One region of the Marivirga tractuosa DSM 4126 genome, then DNA from elsewhere that is predicted to be linked to it. Evidence: riboswitches for the same ligand, from Rfam matches in the RefSeq annotation. Region 1 holds a riboswitch; the other holds the start of a gene.
What was found. A riboswitch is a leader RNA that binds a small molecule or an ion and turns the genes downstream of it on or off. The one in region 1 is predicted to bind thiamine pyrophosphate.

Region 2: linked by a shared signal. The riboswitch ahead of FTRAC_RS11635 (class I SAM-dependent methyltransferase) and the one ahead of FTRAC_RS16495 (TonB-dependent receptor) in region 1 are both predicted to bind thiamine pyrophosphate.

The regions. Positions count from the first base shown of each region.
Region 1 covers NC_014759.1:3,879,175-3,887,335, reverse strand. The annotation lists gene FTRAC_RS16500 (T9SS type A sorting domain-containing protein) at 1-3,798, opposite strand, end outside; TPP riboswitch at 3,982-4,076, shown strand; TPP riboswitch at 4,146-4,242, shown strand; gene FTRAC_RS16495 (TonB-dependent receptor) at 4,302-6,593, shown strand; gene FTRAC_RS16490 (DUF6687 family protein) at 6,658-7,713, shown strand; gene FTRAC_RS16485 (DUF5606 family protein) at 7,858-8,161, opposite strand, start outside.
Region 2 covers NC_014759.1:2,757,008-2,765,168, forward strand. The annotation lists gene FTRAC_RS11615 (elongation factor G) at 1-647, opposite strand, end outside; gene FTRAC_RS11620 (hypothetical protein) at 849-1,052, opposite strand; gene FTRAC_RS11625 (HXXEE domain-containing protein) at 1,042-1,602, opposite strand; gene FTRAC_RS11630 (DUF3179 domain-containing protein) at 1,634-2,803, opposite strand; TPP riboswitch at 3,213-3,306, shown strand; gene FTRAC_RS11635 (class I SAM-dependent methyltransferase) at 3,351-4,076, shown strand; gene FTRAC_RS11640 (AIR synthase-related protein) at 4,076-5,140, shown strand; gene FTRAC_RS11645 (thiamine phosphate synthase) at 5,137-5,763, shown strand; gene FTRAC_RS11650 (Trm112 family protein) at 5,791-6,090, shown strand; gene FTRAC_RS11655 (hypothetical protein) at 6,174-7,103, opposite strand; gene FTRAC_RS11660 (AAA family ATPase) at 7,208-8,161, opposite strand, start outside.

The sequences.
Region 1 (8,161 bases):
TAATTTAAATTCAACTGTCCTTGCTTTAACATCTAATATCTCAAACCCATTTACGCTATGCGCTGGTTTAGGTGGAAGTACACTAAAGTGCGAATCACTATTTGGCACCTTATAACTAGTAATATCATTTACTTCATTATATTCTATAACTCTGAAATTATAAGTTCTTCTCAAATCAGATAAACCAGTAATAGTTACAGAATTGCCTGTCCCATTATATGCTACCCTAAACCCTCTGTTATAAATATCTTCATCGGAAGGTAAATTACTGTATTCACCCCCATCTACCACTTCATACTTTTTGTTGTAAAAAAAATCTTCATCAAGCGAAAGGTAATTTGAGCTATTCACCACAACTAGTCTTCTTTGTCCATCACCTTTTTTCCACGTAATTGTTACCCTATCACTGCCTACACTTTCAATATTGATATTGCTCGCATGACTCGTAGGTTTTAGTGTTTTTGTATTAAATAAATTTCGTGATTCATCACCGTATATTATTGTACTACCTGTTCCATAATATTGATAAACCTTAACGTCATACTTAGTGTCAGCTTTTAAGTTTTTTACCTCAATTTGTTGCTCTGAACCATTATAAACAACATAATTACCATCTTTTATGGTTTCTTCCATAGACGAACTAGCCTGATAAGTTAATCCATCAATTGGGCTAAAAGAATCTGCATCTGTTTCTGATAATACAACCAAGACATTTGATACATCAGTGCTCACCCACTCTATGGTGGCAGAAGTATAGTCGATATTAGAGACTTTGATGTCACTAACCCTTCCTTTCACCTGTCCTGTCTTTGTAGGAATTAACATTCCTTTAAAACCAAGACTTTCTACATCAGAATCCTGTCCAGAAAATGTCTTTATGTATTTAATAGTAATAGCTCCAGCTGCATTAGTGGCCTCTAAGGCTTTATGTGGTAAATTTTCGGGGTAGCCTCTATACGGATACTTTTCCAAAATAGGAGCTGAGGTATTTTCACCATCATACACTACTAGTTCAGTTTCATTTAATTTAAAAACATGCTCCATCAAAAGACTTAACTTATCATTATCACCTGAAGGATAGTAGGTTACCTCATAATTATAAGGATCTTCTTGATAACCACTTAATCCGTTATGATCATAAAGTGGCGTTTTATTTGCAATTTGAGAGGTTCCATCACCAATTCGAACCGAGCCTGTGGGTAAAGTACTTGCTTTTGTGATATATGTGAGCTTATCATCATATCTAACGCCATATTCGTTTTCCCTATAGTAAACTGTATAAAAATAAAATTCTGTTTCCGCAGCTAATCCATTAACTGCTAAATTGGTATCAAATTTATCCTTTGATACAGCATATACATTGGGTAACAATTCATCTCCCTTGCCAAATTCAGAATTAGCTTCAACTCTTTTATCGTCAGTTAATACACCACTTAAATCTTCATAAGACAACTCTCGTGCACTGACCAAAAGGAGTAAGCCCAATTCAGTTTCAGAATAATAATCAGGAGAGGACATGTTCACTCTATTTAGCTCTAAGGCTGAGTTATCTCTTTGAACAACAGGAAAAGCAGTTTTATAAACTCTGTAACCATAAAAATCAGAAGAAGGGGCTTGATTCTTATTACTAAGCGTGCTTATATAATTGGCCTGTCCGTAAACAATCTCTGAACCATAAGCTTTATATTCAACAATTTTAATCTGCATATCCACAGCTGCATTTAGTCCCGTAACCGCTACTGAAGAAACATCTCCATAGCCGATAACATACACCCCAGAAGACACTTCCTGACCTAAACCATATATAGTGTTTGCCGTATAGTTAACGTTATTTGTAGGATTAAAAGATCCCAAATTATTAGTAGTTGAGGCTACAATAAGTCTGCCATCACCATCCCCTTTGGTGAAAGAAAAATCAATGCTAGAATCTGTAAAATCAATGAGTTGGATATCACTTGAAACCGTTGTAGGAGGAGCGTAAAACAATTCAACCTCAGCCACCCAGCCATCTAAATCAAAAGCGTAGGGCTCGAAATCAGAACTGGTAAACTTAAGTGTCATGTTTTCTCCAGTAGAAGTTACTGTTCTTGGTAAGCTCAAGCTAGTACCTGATAATGAGGTGATCAAATTGGCCGTGGTGTCTGTTCCATCAAAAATCCTTAATTCTTCGTAAGATCTGGTTTCAAACTCATTGAATGTTAACTTGATTGCTTTGCCTGCTTCAGCGGCATTTAAGGTTAAAACATTTTCTCTATCAGGAAAGTAAAATCCTTTACCCCCATCATCAAAAAACTGTTCCCCACCACTTACGGTAGCAGTTCCATTGTATGATAAATAAATATTTCCAGAATCAGCTGTTGTAGCACTTCTTGAAAATCCAGTAGAGGGAACATAGTATTTGATACTGGAATTATCTGGTGTTCTATTGACTTCTCTCACAGCAATTGAGTACTCTGTGCCTGGTAAAAGACCTTCTATTTTCACCAAATCATCACTCCCTTGATACATTACATAAGTATCCTGCCCCACCAGCTCACCATTTCCAAAAGTTTGATTGGCAGTATAAGCTACATCATTAACTGTGGTGATATCTGGAAAACCACCTTGTCTCATAAACACTATCCGCTCGGCACCATCTCCCGGATCTAAATCAATGTATAAGCTATCAGCGAAAATCTTAGAGTAGTAAAATGATCCATTGTCTGTAGGGGTTGGTACAGAATTAATTTCCCAACCGTTGACATCACCTATTAGCAAACTATTTTCTAAAGAAAAAGTGGCAGTACCTAGAAAATCTGATTCACTGATGTGTACATACTCACCTGAAATATTAATTCCTGTTCCATCAAAATTAAATTTTTCACCCTTTGTTGAAGATTCAAAAGTAATCACTTCTGATGATGTCCCATTTAAGGTTAGGTTTCCTAAAATAGTTTGTGTTGTATTGGCATCTACCAATAAATTAGCTCCTTTTACTACGGTAAAATTCTGGAAGGTATTATTACCACTAATTACAATATCGTTACCAAAGCCTGTTGGGGTTGTCACATTTACTGTTCCATAAGTCTTGCCGTATCCTTGAAATTCATCGCTAAAATTAATAGTGGAGTTATTTGGGATAACAGTGACAAAATCAGAGTTATTCATCGTCCACTTTTCAATATTGAGTGTCGCATCGGTAAGGTTCAGTATTTTATCAAATGAATACCAGAGGTAAACATTTTTAAAATTGAAAGTATTGGCACCAAAAATTATTTCCCCTTGAGTAACAAATAAAGAATGACCGCTAAGCCCATTTTCAATAGACCAAGATCCTTCGCCTGAAAATCTTACAGAAGCATCTTCTGAAGTATTCAATAAACCTGAGGCAATGTTTACTGTTTGACCATCCACATTTGAATTGAAATCTAATAATACTCCTGGCAACTCAAAACTTATATTGGCTGGAGCATCCATACTTCCATATATCTCAATATCAGGAATAGGCGACTCCCCTGAAAAGTCAACATTATAACTTACATTAGTAGCTATGAAATCATTTACTCTGATAATGTTGCCATCAACGGTTACCGTTTGTCCATCTCCAGAAAAAGAATTGGCATCAAAAATTACGTTATCAGTTTCTCCTGGTAGCGAGGAATGTACAGTACTGCCTCCAGATGAAGTTGCCCAATGATTGAGATCACTCCATGTTCCTGAACCACCAATCCAAAAGTAGTCAGCAGCATTAACGTTTAAAGCAAATAAAATGAAAAATAAAGACAATAGAGATTTGAGGGGAGAGTAAAAATGTTTCATTAAGAAGTATACTTAGTTTTAAAATTAGAACTGGATATTTTATACCAAACTTCAAAACTAATCCATTCATAATCAGCACCAAACTTCTTTTGTACAATTGTTCACATAATCATTGTAAATGAATAGAATACTTAAAATAGTACCAAAGAATTTGCAATCCCCATTAATCACCCCTATACTTGCAGCATCAATAAGGGGTGCCTTAAAATAACGGGCTGAGAATATACCCTGAACCTGATCTCGGTAATGCGAGCGTAGGAATTTTGAATTTAAATCAAGAAATAAATATAAAATTAAAATAGGATTAAGGAACAAAAGTTCTGGTTAATCCATTATGAAGACAAAGCGTTTCAACGCTGGGGTGCCTTAATACAACGGGCTGAGATCATACCCAATGAACCTGATGCCGATAATGCGGTCGCAGGGATTTTGGTTAAGGAAAATGAAAGGAGGTAATTACCCCGCCTCCATGAGTTTCACTAACAATTATTTAATTTATTAACATGTTACAATTATTTAAAAAAACGCTATTGACAGCAATAGCAGCACTTGCAGTGTTCACTGCTTATGCTCAAAACTCCATTACTGGAACTGTAAAATCAGAATCTGAAGATGAAATCTTAGTAGGTGCTAATGTAGTTTTATTGCCAATTTCTAAGGGTAGTACAACTGATAAGGATGGGGAATTTAAAATAAACAATATTCCAAATGGTGACTACACTTTAAAAGTTAGCTTTGTTGGCTACAAAAATTATGAAGAATCAATAAGCATTTCTGAAAGTAAATCCCTTAAAATTTACCTCGTGCCGGACAAACTACTATCAGAAGAAGTGGTAGTTAGCGCCATACGTGCCGACAAGCTTGCCCCTATCACTCAATCAACTTTAAGTAAGAAAGAGATCAACTCGGTATTTAACGGTCAAGACGGGGCATTTGTCTTAGAACAGCTCACACCCTCGATACAAGTAAATTCAGATGCTGGAACCCGCTTCACCAATTATGGAAGCATGAGATTACGAGGGATAGACCAGAAAAGAATCAATATTACACTAAATGGCGTACCTCTTAATGATATGATTGACCAAGGTGTTTTCTTTTCAAATTTCACTGATATTACTAGAAGCATGGAAAGTGTACAAGTGCAAAGAGGTGTAGGAACAAGTACAAATGGTACTGCCTCGTATGCAGGCTCAATTGGTTATGAATCAGAAGATATAAATACCGAAGATCCTGAGGCAACTGTTACTCTATTAGGCGGCTCATTTAATACTTGGCAAGGTACTGCTGAAGTTAAGACTGGTCTAATGGAGAATAACACAGCATTTTATACAAGATTAAGTAGAACATATAGTGATGGATATCGTGACCATTCTGGCAGTGATGCCTATTCCTTCTTTTTCAGCGGAGGTTGGTTTGGTGAAAAGGATATCGTCAAAATAAATGGTTTTAACGGTAGAACTAAAAATGATTTAGCCTACTCCCCTGTCCCCGAATCACTTATTGAAGAAGATCCACGGACTAATGTCAATAATCCTAATGACATTGATGATTTTGGTCAATCACTACTGCAATTAGAGCATACGCATTTTTTCAATAATAATTCAACTTTAACTTCATCCGCTTATTATGGGGCTGCAGGTGGTGATTTCCCATATACGTATAATGTCGATAGTGAAAACCTAGCAAGTATCAATTATCCGCTTTTTAATGATCATTATGGGGTGATGAGCTATTTTAATCAGAAATTTACTGATTTTGAATGGACTACTGGTATTCACGCCTATCGTTTCAATAGAGAAAATATCGAGCAATTGGTTCCCAATTTCAGCAATCCATACTATCAGGATCAATCTATTAAAGATGAGATCAGCGCATTCATAAAAGGAAGTTACAGAGTAGGTGATTTCAGTATACTGGCCGATGTTCAGGCTCGGTATGTTACCCTAGAAATGATTCCTGATACAGATTTTTTAGGAGAAGATCGCTCCATTCCAACATATGAATGGACTTTTCTAAATCCAAAAGTCGGAGTTACTTATGAAATCAACAGTAATATAAACGCATACGCCTCCTTTGGCCGCTCTGGTAGAGAACCAACAAGAAGTAACTATTTAGGCGATACACAAATAAATGCAGGAAACATAGACAGTTTACAAAATCAAGGTTTTGTACAGCCAGAATTTGTAAATGATTTTGAAGGAGGTTTACGATACAATACACAAAAAGCGAAAATAAATTTCAATGCCTTTTACATGGATTTTGAGAATGAAATTGCACCAATTGGAGAATTCATTCCACAGTATTTTATCCAGCTTTATGAAAATCAAGAATCCTCATTCAGAAGAGGAGTAGAATTAGATTGGCAGTTTATGCCTGTCGAAAATTTTACTGTATCGGGTAATGCAACATATATGCAAAGCATTATTAGTGAATATAGCCCTGAAGGAAGTAATGAAGTTTTTGAGGATATTAAAACACCCTACAGCCCTGAATATTTTGTGAATGCCCAAATCCAATATCACCCTATTAATCAATTTGGACTAAGCTTACACACAAGATTTGTTGGTAAAAGCTATACAGATCTGACAAATAACGAAGACTTCGTTTTGCCTAGTTACTCAGTAGCCAATGTTAAATTGTTCTCAAATATTTCAGAAAGCTACAGATTGGAAGTTGACATCAATAACATTTTCAGTGAACAGTATTATACTGATGGTGGATCGGTAGGTAATGAAATGGGGTTTTTCGTACAGGCACCAGCCCATTTTTACGCAACATTTATTGCTAAATTCTAAAAATTAATTCACAAGTGGTTAGGGATCAACACCCTAACTACTTTAATTTTTTAAAGGTATTGTTATGCAAAACAAAACATTCATTCCATTCTACGACATTAAAAAATGCCCTAATGAAGTATTGGTAGTTGATGCTCATCACCCACAGGGATTTGACTTATCGCATTGGAGAGGAGCACCCGTTCCTAAGAATTGTGAGGCAGATACCAGCACTGAAATTGTACTAAAAGCAATCCAAAACAAACTTCCAGAGTTAGATAAGAAATATGTCACCAATAATCATTATGATATTGATGGCTTTTTAGGCGTTTGGACTGTTTTCAATCCAAATAAAGCTTTAGCACATTATGATCTATTAACTGAAATGGCTCAAGTTGGGGATTTCAGAGAGATTAATTTTGATTATCCTGATTGGAAGAAAGCATTAAAATTAGTCTGCTGGCTGAATGACGAAGAAGCTGAATTATTTTACCCACCTTTTGGAGCACCGGAAATAGCAGAAAAGGAAATGGAAGCTTGCGTTCCCAAATACATTCATTTTTTAGAGGTTTTTAGCAAAGTTGTAGATTTGCCCTTAGATAAGATTCCAGAGACAGAAGAATTCAATTTAGTCTTGAATCATCTTGAAAAAATTGATAAACAAGAAACAATTGATGATCTCAGAATACGCATTCTACATGCCAAGGAGCCGCTACATTATTATGCGCTTTACAGCAAAAGTCAATCATCTGACATCGTCATAAGTATTTATTCAGATAACCGATATGAATTGGAATTTAAATACACTACCTGGATTAATACCACAAGAAAGCATTATCCAAGAATCAGTATGGAAAAACTATGCGACCAATTAAATAAAATCGAGGAAAGCGAAAAAAAATGGGAAGCAGAACATTTTACCGATACAGCTCCAATTCTTCGTTTGAAAGGTGCAAAATTAAGTAAGAAAGAACGTTATCAAAGCCCATGTTTTCGACCTATCTACTCTTCAAGTATTAGCCCCGATGATTTTCAGAAGATTTGCACTAATTACTTTAGAGGGCATTATAAAATGCTATCAAAAGGAGAAACTTTGGATTGGAAACAGGTTAGAAAATTGAATGAAATGGTTTTTGCTTAAAAGATAGGTTTTCAATCATATTTTAAATGGTCGGTGTACCACCGACCATGGATACTGCCCCGGTCGGTGGCACACCGACCGGAAACTACAAGCAATTATTTAAGTAAACCTGATAGGTCTAATTTACTATTTCCAAATATCAACCTATTCCTTCTCCTCTCCCTTAGCAGTCAATACCTCAGGTGCTTCTTTTAATAAAACATTATACCAGCTCACTAATTTCTTCACATCAGAAGGATAAACCTGATTCTCATCATAATTCGGCAAGATGTGCTTTAAGAAAGCCATGATTTCTTCTTTTGAAGATTTCGCATCTATCCCTAAATCATCACCAAACTCCTCATGCATGGTATTAAAAATCTTCTGCAAAGGAACATTCCCTTCTGCATCAGTGGTATAAATAGAGATTTCGTCCAGAATGGATACTCTATCATGGGCATGAGCCACT
Region 2 (8,161 bases), 1.1 Mb from region 1:
AAAATAGTGGACATTTCGCCAATATTTCCTTCCAGGTATTTTTCCAGAAAAGCTTCATCACATTCGGCTAGGTTCTCTAGAGAGCTATCAAGAATTGCATGATCCGTATGATTCCGGCAAGCTTCAAAAGGCATGACTTGAATTTGCTGGGAATCCGATAAATCAGGAAGGTTTAAAGCAAATAGTTTAGCGCCTAATTCTTTCTGAAAATCATTAAAAACCTGCTCTGGAAAAACACCATCTCGATCGATTTTATTAAAGAAAATGATGACGGGGAGATTACGCTCTTTCAGATTTTCCCATAAATTTAAAGTGTGCGCCTGAACGCCTTCTTTAGCTGAAACCACTAAGATCACCGCATCTAAAATGGAAAGTGACCGATCCACTTCTGCCGCAAAATCAATATGACCAGGGGTATCGACCAACTGGAATTGCGTTTGTTTCCAGCTGAAATTTACGGAAGCTGCCTTAATGGAAATTCCTCTGCTTTTCTCCAACGCCAAGCCATCTGTGATGGCAGAACCTTTATCCACACTCCCTTGTGCTTTAGTCGCACCAGCCTGGTGCAGCAAGCACTCCGTCAATGAAGTTTTGCCCGCATCTACATGGGCTAATATTCCTATGGTTAGTTTTCGTTTTGCGGACATCCGCTTGCAAACTTATCATTTTGCTTAGAATTTATGATGGGCTTGAAGAGAATTTTGTATTGAGTCAGGAGACAGTTCTAGCAAATAAGCACTATTGGGGATGTCAGTCAACTAATCTCATATATGTAATAAGCACGAGGTACTAAGCAGCGCGATTTCCCAACTTCTCATTAAAATCCTTCAATTTAATTGATATTCCCCTTAGTTTTTGTTTCGTGGTGTTTTGTTCCTTCTTCCTTGGTCAATTAATAGATAAATGGCAATAGAAAGCATCACAATTCCTATGGCAATAATATTGGATAGCATGCCGGCATGAGTATCGACACCAGTATGAGCCCAAACGCTTGCTGGCCTATTGAGGAAAATAATTAAAATAAATAAGTAGACTGGTTTGCTAAGTTTCATTTCTTAATTTTTTAGTCTCTCTGAGGGTGATTATTAATCCATACCATGCCGGAATGAGTGGTATGGCTGCGGTAGCTACACCTGCGGTATATTGCCATTCTCCATACAAAATGAAGGGAAATATAAAATGAGTCAGTTCAGCAATCGTCATGGCCACAAAGAAAAAGGCAAGAAAATAATAGCCAATAGCCCATTCCTTTATAATAAATATGGCACCCGATACCCACATGATAGGCGCAAAAAATGCCGCAAAAGTTAACAAACCTTCTTGAGTAACTTCTTGTCCGCTTAGCTGAGAAGCAATTTTCTCAAAACCAAAAATGTATTCTTCATACACATGAATTATAAAAAAAATGATGGTCAGCAAGTAGGCTACAATCACTTTTGAGGTGTCAAAACGGTATTTATATCCGGTTTTCAAGTATAAAAGAAAACCTCCAGCACTTGCACCCCCAATTACTATGGGACCAATTTTTCCTGCAAAAAGATAGGTGATCAGACACAAGAAAATAATAAAGATGCCTGGACCAATTATATCTAGATGTTTCATAACAACTCTAATTTATGTGTCTATTTTAGTATTAACTTTTCAATCTAATGAGCTTCGATTGTTCATGAAATTTAATCCATGAAAACCAATATTCATCTGAAATAGCAATTGGTTCCAAATCTGCTTTCAGCTCTCCAGAAATATATTTTCCTCTGATATTCCACTTTGTATTGCTGTTTGCATCCCTTAATTCGTTACCGTCTAATCTTATTGCTAGCTTTTGAGCTTTCAAAGTATTTTTGTACGCATTTACTGTTTTTCCAGCCCCTATTAGGACAAATCCGTATTCCTTATTCTCCACTACCTTTTCTGATAATACCTCCTTCTTTAAATAAACCAACCGGTCTTTTATCGAGCTATCCGTTATTCCAATTACATGAGTACGTGCAGGGAATGTTTTATCACGGTTTTTTGAGGCCAGCCCTGGAGTAGCTTCAGAAGCCACTAACTTTTTCCAAATACCCGGAATTGGTAATTCAAAATCCTTAAAATCTTTTTCGCTTACTTTAACGACCTGAGGCGATTCAATTGTTTGTTTAACTTCTAGCCACGAAAGAATTTGAAATGGGATCATGGTCAACTCATAAGGATGCAGCTTACCTATTAATGATTGAAAGGTAGATTGCTGGAAGAAAGTATTAGTCCTCACATCTGCCACTATCATATTGGCATTTTTAAATGAGCCTACTTTTAATGGTCCTATTGCCGTAACATCAAAAGGGATGATGCTTCTACACATGGCACAATAGGTTAGTGCTACAATTTTATCTTCAAAATGGTCATTGATGATGTGGTGGTGAATGACATAATCTAAGGGGTAGCACTTCGTAATGCCCTCATATTCAATCACGGCCATTTCCATTTGGTCATCAAGAGGTAGTTGATTAGGATCTTTCGCCATTGCTGGAAAAAACACAGCAGGAAATGCTTTCTCCTGATGCATTTTATAAGTTAAAACCAAGGCAAGTCCTGTGATCAATAAGGGGGCAATGACCCATAATGGCATTTCATTACTTTGGTAAAAAATTACGCCTGTCCATACTAATAGCCCTATAAAAATGAACCAATTGAGGGGCTTTCGTAAAAAATAATGGTAGTACAACCAACTTAAAGGAAAAGCTTCTACTAAAGCCATGTAAATGGCAGCAGTTCCAATTAATAATGATGCAATAGCCAATCCATAAAAAAATACTAATTCCATAAGCTTACTATTTTCGGCTCAAACCCAACTATTGGATTAGCACCGCATCTAAAAGTGGGCGTTTCCTTGAATGAAAATGTCCGATGCTCTACTAAATTTATTAAAAAATAGGGACTTCTGGAAGTGCTATCTGAAATCTATTTTCTTGGGAATGTGGTGTAAGTGATGATCTTTCAGCTAGTTACCTGATCATGAGATGGGAACAGAGCAATTTTTCAAGTATAAACAGTCCAAGCGTACGCTTGAACTAGATGGTTTCACTTTTATACAGCACAGGCGGACGCTTGCGCTAGGGCGGTCCAGCCAAACTACCATCTGGTTCAGGCATCCGCTTGGATCATTACCCTATACCTAAGGGATAAATTTTAAATGCATTGCGTAAGTATCTAATTATCCTTAGCTTCGTCTTATATTTTAAATGGGGTGCCAACTGAAGGGCTGAGATTATACCCAAATAACCTGATCTAGGTAATGCTAGCGTAGGAATTGTGAAAACCAATCGAACTTCATCTTCCCCTGCATCCCTAGATCTTAAATTCTTAGATCGATGACTCAAATTTCAAAAAAGGAAAAATTCGATGTCGCCACCGGTGAATTGCGCAATTGGCAAGGAAGACAGGAGTGGTTTTTTAATAGAGATGATACCGACCACTACGAGGCCTATTACGAAGGACCCTATAAGCGTCAGGAAGTTTGGCAAAAAAAGACGTTGGAAGGACTTATCAAGAAAGACAGCCGAGTTGAAAGCTTATTGGAATATGGCTGTGGTACTACCCGTTTCACCAGATGGTGGCATGAAATAGGAATTCAGGCTACAGGCGGTGATATTTCTCCTTTTATGTTGGCCCAGGGTGTTCATCTGTTCGATGGAGATCTTGTTTTAGCTGATTCCCATCATATGCCATTCAAAAATCATACTTTTGATGCGCTCGCCTTCATCACCACTTTTGAATATTACAAAAGACCTATTGAGGTAATCCGTGAAGCCGCAAGAGTAGGTAAATATGGAATCATTTTCGGAATGATGAACCGCAATACACCCAAATTAGTGCGAAGAAGAGTGCAGCAGTTATTTGGGCAGAACAATTATTACGTAACGGCTAACTTTTATACGCCCGCTTCTTTGAAAGAACTCATTGCTGAGGCGCTCCCTGACCGGGATTATAGCATTCAGTGGAATGCGACTGGCTTACCTAAGTGGTTTCCACGTCAGCAATGGAAATTACCTTATGGCGATTTTTTTGGTTTGTATGTACAATTTAATGATGTGTGATGGCGGCTTTTGATGATCAATATGGAAAAGTAGATGCTCAGGTCTTTAAAGAGGATTTACTGAATAAATGTGGGGCAAAAAGACCGGAAGTGATTTGCGGTCCGAGATTTGGCGTTGATACCGCCATAATTGAGTTGGGCAATGGAAAAGCACTGGCCACTTCCAGCGATCCGCTATCTCTGATTCCTTCTCTGGGCATGGAAATTTCTGCACACTTATCCGTGCACTTATTAGCCAATGATATGTCAACCACTGGCTTTGCACCTCAGTTTGCTCAGTTTGTGCTCAATCTTCCGGTCAGCTTGACGCGAGAAGATTTTAATTTGTATTGGAGTCACATTGATGCACTCTGTAAAAAATTAGGCATTAGTATTACGGGTGGCCATACCGGCCAGATTCCGGGGCAGGAATCTACCATTTCCGGAGGAGGCACTATGTTTTTGCAGGCTCCGAAAGATAAAATATTAAGCAGTAATAATGCAGCCATAGGGGATAGCATTATCATGACCAAACATGCGGCTTTATCATCTTCTTCGCTTTTAGCCAATGCGTTTCCTGAAACGGTCAGTCAAAAGTGCGGTGAAGAAATTCAGAAAATTGCCGCCCACAACTTTTGGGATCTTTCTGTAATGAAGGAAGCCTTAGCCGCCTCCAGCATTTTGGAACCGAACCAAGAATTGCATGCCATGCATGATGTAACGGAAGGCGGGATTTTAGGAGCATTGGATGAAATGGCAGATGCCTCCGGCTGCGGTTTCACAGTGGAATTGGATAAAATTAAGCTCAATGAGGAAGTGAAGCAGATTACAGATCTGTTTGAGATCGATCCCTTTATCTCCATAGGTGCTGGTTCTATGTTGATGGCAGTAAAGCCGGGACATGAAGACCGCTTGATCAAAGGCCTTTCTAAAGAAGGAGTTGAAGCTTGTAAAATTGGCGTTTTCAAGGAAGGTTCTGCAAAGCAAGTAGTGGATGCGAATGGCAAGCAGAGGTCTTTTACTTTTGATGGAGTGGATCCTTATTGGGCCGCATTTTTCAAAGCATTTCAAGCAGGATGGCAATGAAAAAACTAGCAGGACTTTATTTGGTGATTGACCCTAGTCAAGAGCATGATAGCTTGTTGAATAAACTTCATACGGCTTTGAAAGGGGGCATTGACATTGTACAGATTTGGGATCATTGGCCAAAAGCTCAGGACAAGGAAACGCAATTAGAATTTATAAAGCGAGCAAAAAAATTGACAAAGGATTTTCAAGTGCCGCTGCTCATGAATCAAGATTGGGAATTGGCAGTGGAAACAGGATTAGACGGTGTACATTTTGACCGACTACCTGCCGATTTTCCAAGTATTCAGCCCCAGTTGAAAGGCCAGTATATTGGCCTTACGGTCACGAATAATCTGGAAGAAGTGCAAATGGCTGAGCAAAACAGCTTGTCTTATATCAGCTTTTGCTCGGTATTTCCATCTCCTTCGGTTGACAGTTGCGATATTGTGCAGCCCGAAAGCATCAAGAAAGCAAAGGAAATCAGCAATATGCCCATTTTTCTTTCGGGAGGGATCAATCAAGAGAATTTCGAGCAATTGAAGGCCCTACCTTTCAATGGCATTGCGGTTATTTCAGGGATCTTAAATGAAGAGGACCCTGAAGCGGCTGCCAAAAAATATAAAGAAAAATTGCAGGATTAAGAATATAGGAATTGAGATAAAAAAATTATGCAAAGCAGACTATTAGAGAAAATGTGCTGCCCTTTTGATAAGGGTGATTTGAATATCAGTATTTTTAAACAGGAGGAGAACGAAATTATTGAGGGACTTTTGACTTGCTCAGATTGTCAGCGTTATTTCCCTATTATTTACGGTATTCCGATCATGACTCCTGATGAATACAGACAAAAATCATTGGAGGCTCCGGTTATGAAGAAGTGGGGATTGGAATTGCCTGCAGGGTACCAAAGTTTTCGCTTGGATGGGCCTACCACTGCAAGGGCTTTGGAGATGGGTGATAATGGATGAAAAGTGAGTAGGCTAAGTGAGCTGTTGTACTGCGAGATAATGGCAAGGACACACGCGACACGCGTGCATCAACGGGGATAACTTTATTCATTTTCTTGATACTCAAAACACGTTAAACAAGTTTCTTCACAATCATAGTCGTGTATTACGTTCCCTTTGCACTTATCTTCTACACAATCTTTTCTTATAACATTAAATTCAGCATCACAATTAATGCAATGAATGTTAGTAGAGTCAGGCTTGTTAGGTTTTAGGAAGGCCCATTTACTCTCTAAATAGCCATAGTCACCGTCAATCGTTCTTTTGCACTCAGGACAAAAATATGCCCTTCCTAATATGTCAGTACTTAGATATTTATTCAGCTTCTTTTTACCCAAAATGTCCAAGGCAAAATCTAAATGTTTATACGCTACTGCATATTCAATGTCCCAGTCAAAATAACCAAAAAGAGGATTTTCATAATTGAAACTTCTTGTCTCTAAAAACCAAGCGTCTTTACCAAAACAATAAGTATATGCGTTAAAGATATGGTCTAAAAGTTCCTTAGCCTTAATTGAAACGTTGTTAGCACCGTGAATAGCTTCGTTTCGTTTTTGTCTTACCGTTTCAATAAATTCAATAAACTCATTAGAGATTTTCTTTTCAGAAACTGCGCAGAACGTTGTAAGAAGTGCTTCGCCTGAAATTGTGTATAAACTGTCAAATTCTTTGTCTGCTCTTGACGGTAATGTAGGCCAATCCGCCCTTGTTTTTTCGATTAATAAAAGTGGGGTCGTTTTACAAATCGCGGATTTCATATAGGTTTCTATTCCTTGATGTAGAAGAATTAATGAAGTCCTTATAGTACCAGAATTATGTGTCCAAATTTGCTCTAACGAAACTTCAGCTCTTATTACTTCGTCATCATATTCATCGTATTCGTCATAAACTTTGTAGAGCAGGTTAAACGCTTGTGTCAAACATTGTTTTGAAACATCTTCAAAGTCTTTATATGTAGGTAATCTTGTTATCACAGTCGGATTTTATTATATCTGCTAACGTTAAATGTATGAATCGTAGCTTTGGTCTGGGAGTTTGCCTTGTGCGGCTACGATTTCTTACATAATGTTGGCGGCTTTTAATTTAAAGTTTCTTCCAAAATATCAAATACTACTCTAAAGTTTTCAAAGTCCTTTAATTCACCGTTCTCACATATCCAATCACAAAGATTTCCTTTTTCATCTTTGTTAACTGTCCACTCTTCAGGAACAGTAATTTCTTTACCTCTAACGGTTTTTACAAATGTAGGAAAAACGTCAATAAAGGCTTTTTTTGCTAAAGTTGCCTTGGTTAAAGTTTCTTTGGATAATAAGTTTTCAATTCCCTTTTCAACTGGGTTAGATTCTTGACAAGGAATAACTCGTTTAAAAACATTATCTTTTTGAGCACCTTGTTTATTTGTGTCGCAATCATAAAGAAGTAAGATATTCTGGGGAGTAATACTCGAAAGATCGGAATTAAAATGTTTCCATATTTTATCAATGTTTCCGAATCCATTTGAATCTTTCAATTCAACTTCTTCAATCAATTCAGTTTTTTTTAGAAATTCTGCAGCTTTATTTAAATATCTTATATCATAATCTCCTTCAACAAAGACAATTGGTTTCCTCGACTTAATTATGGCATCTCGAATAGATTCTTGATATCTAGTTGACTCTCCATAGGCATTATAGGCGGTATGAAATTCGGAAAAAAGTTCTGCTGATATTCTTTCGCCTTTCGGAAGATTGAGAATGTCAAAACCATCATATCCATAAGTTTTATTCATTCCTAATAAAAAAAGTGGGGAATGTGAAGTAACGATAAATTGTACATTTGGGAAAAATCGTAGAAGTTTGGGAAGAAGTTCAAATTGAAATGATGTGTGAAGGTGTAAATCAATCTCGTCAATCACAACTAGACCTTGTACATCATTAGTGGATGAAATGTTTTGCCCAGTTTTATCAAAGTCTCTTAGGATTGAGCAAAATAGAGAGAAAATTAACGCTTGCCCTGTTGATAATTGCTGAATGTCAGGCACAAAGGCTTTTTC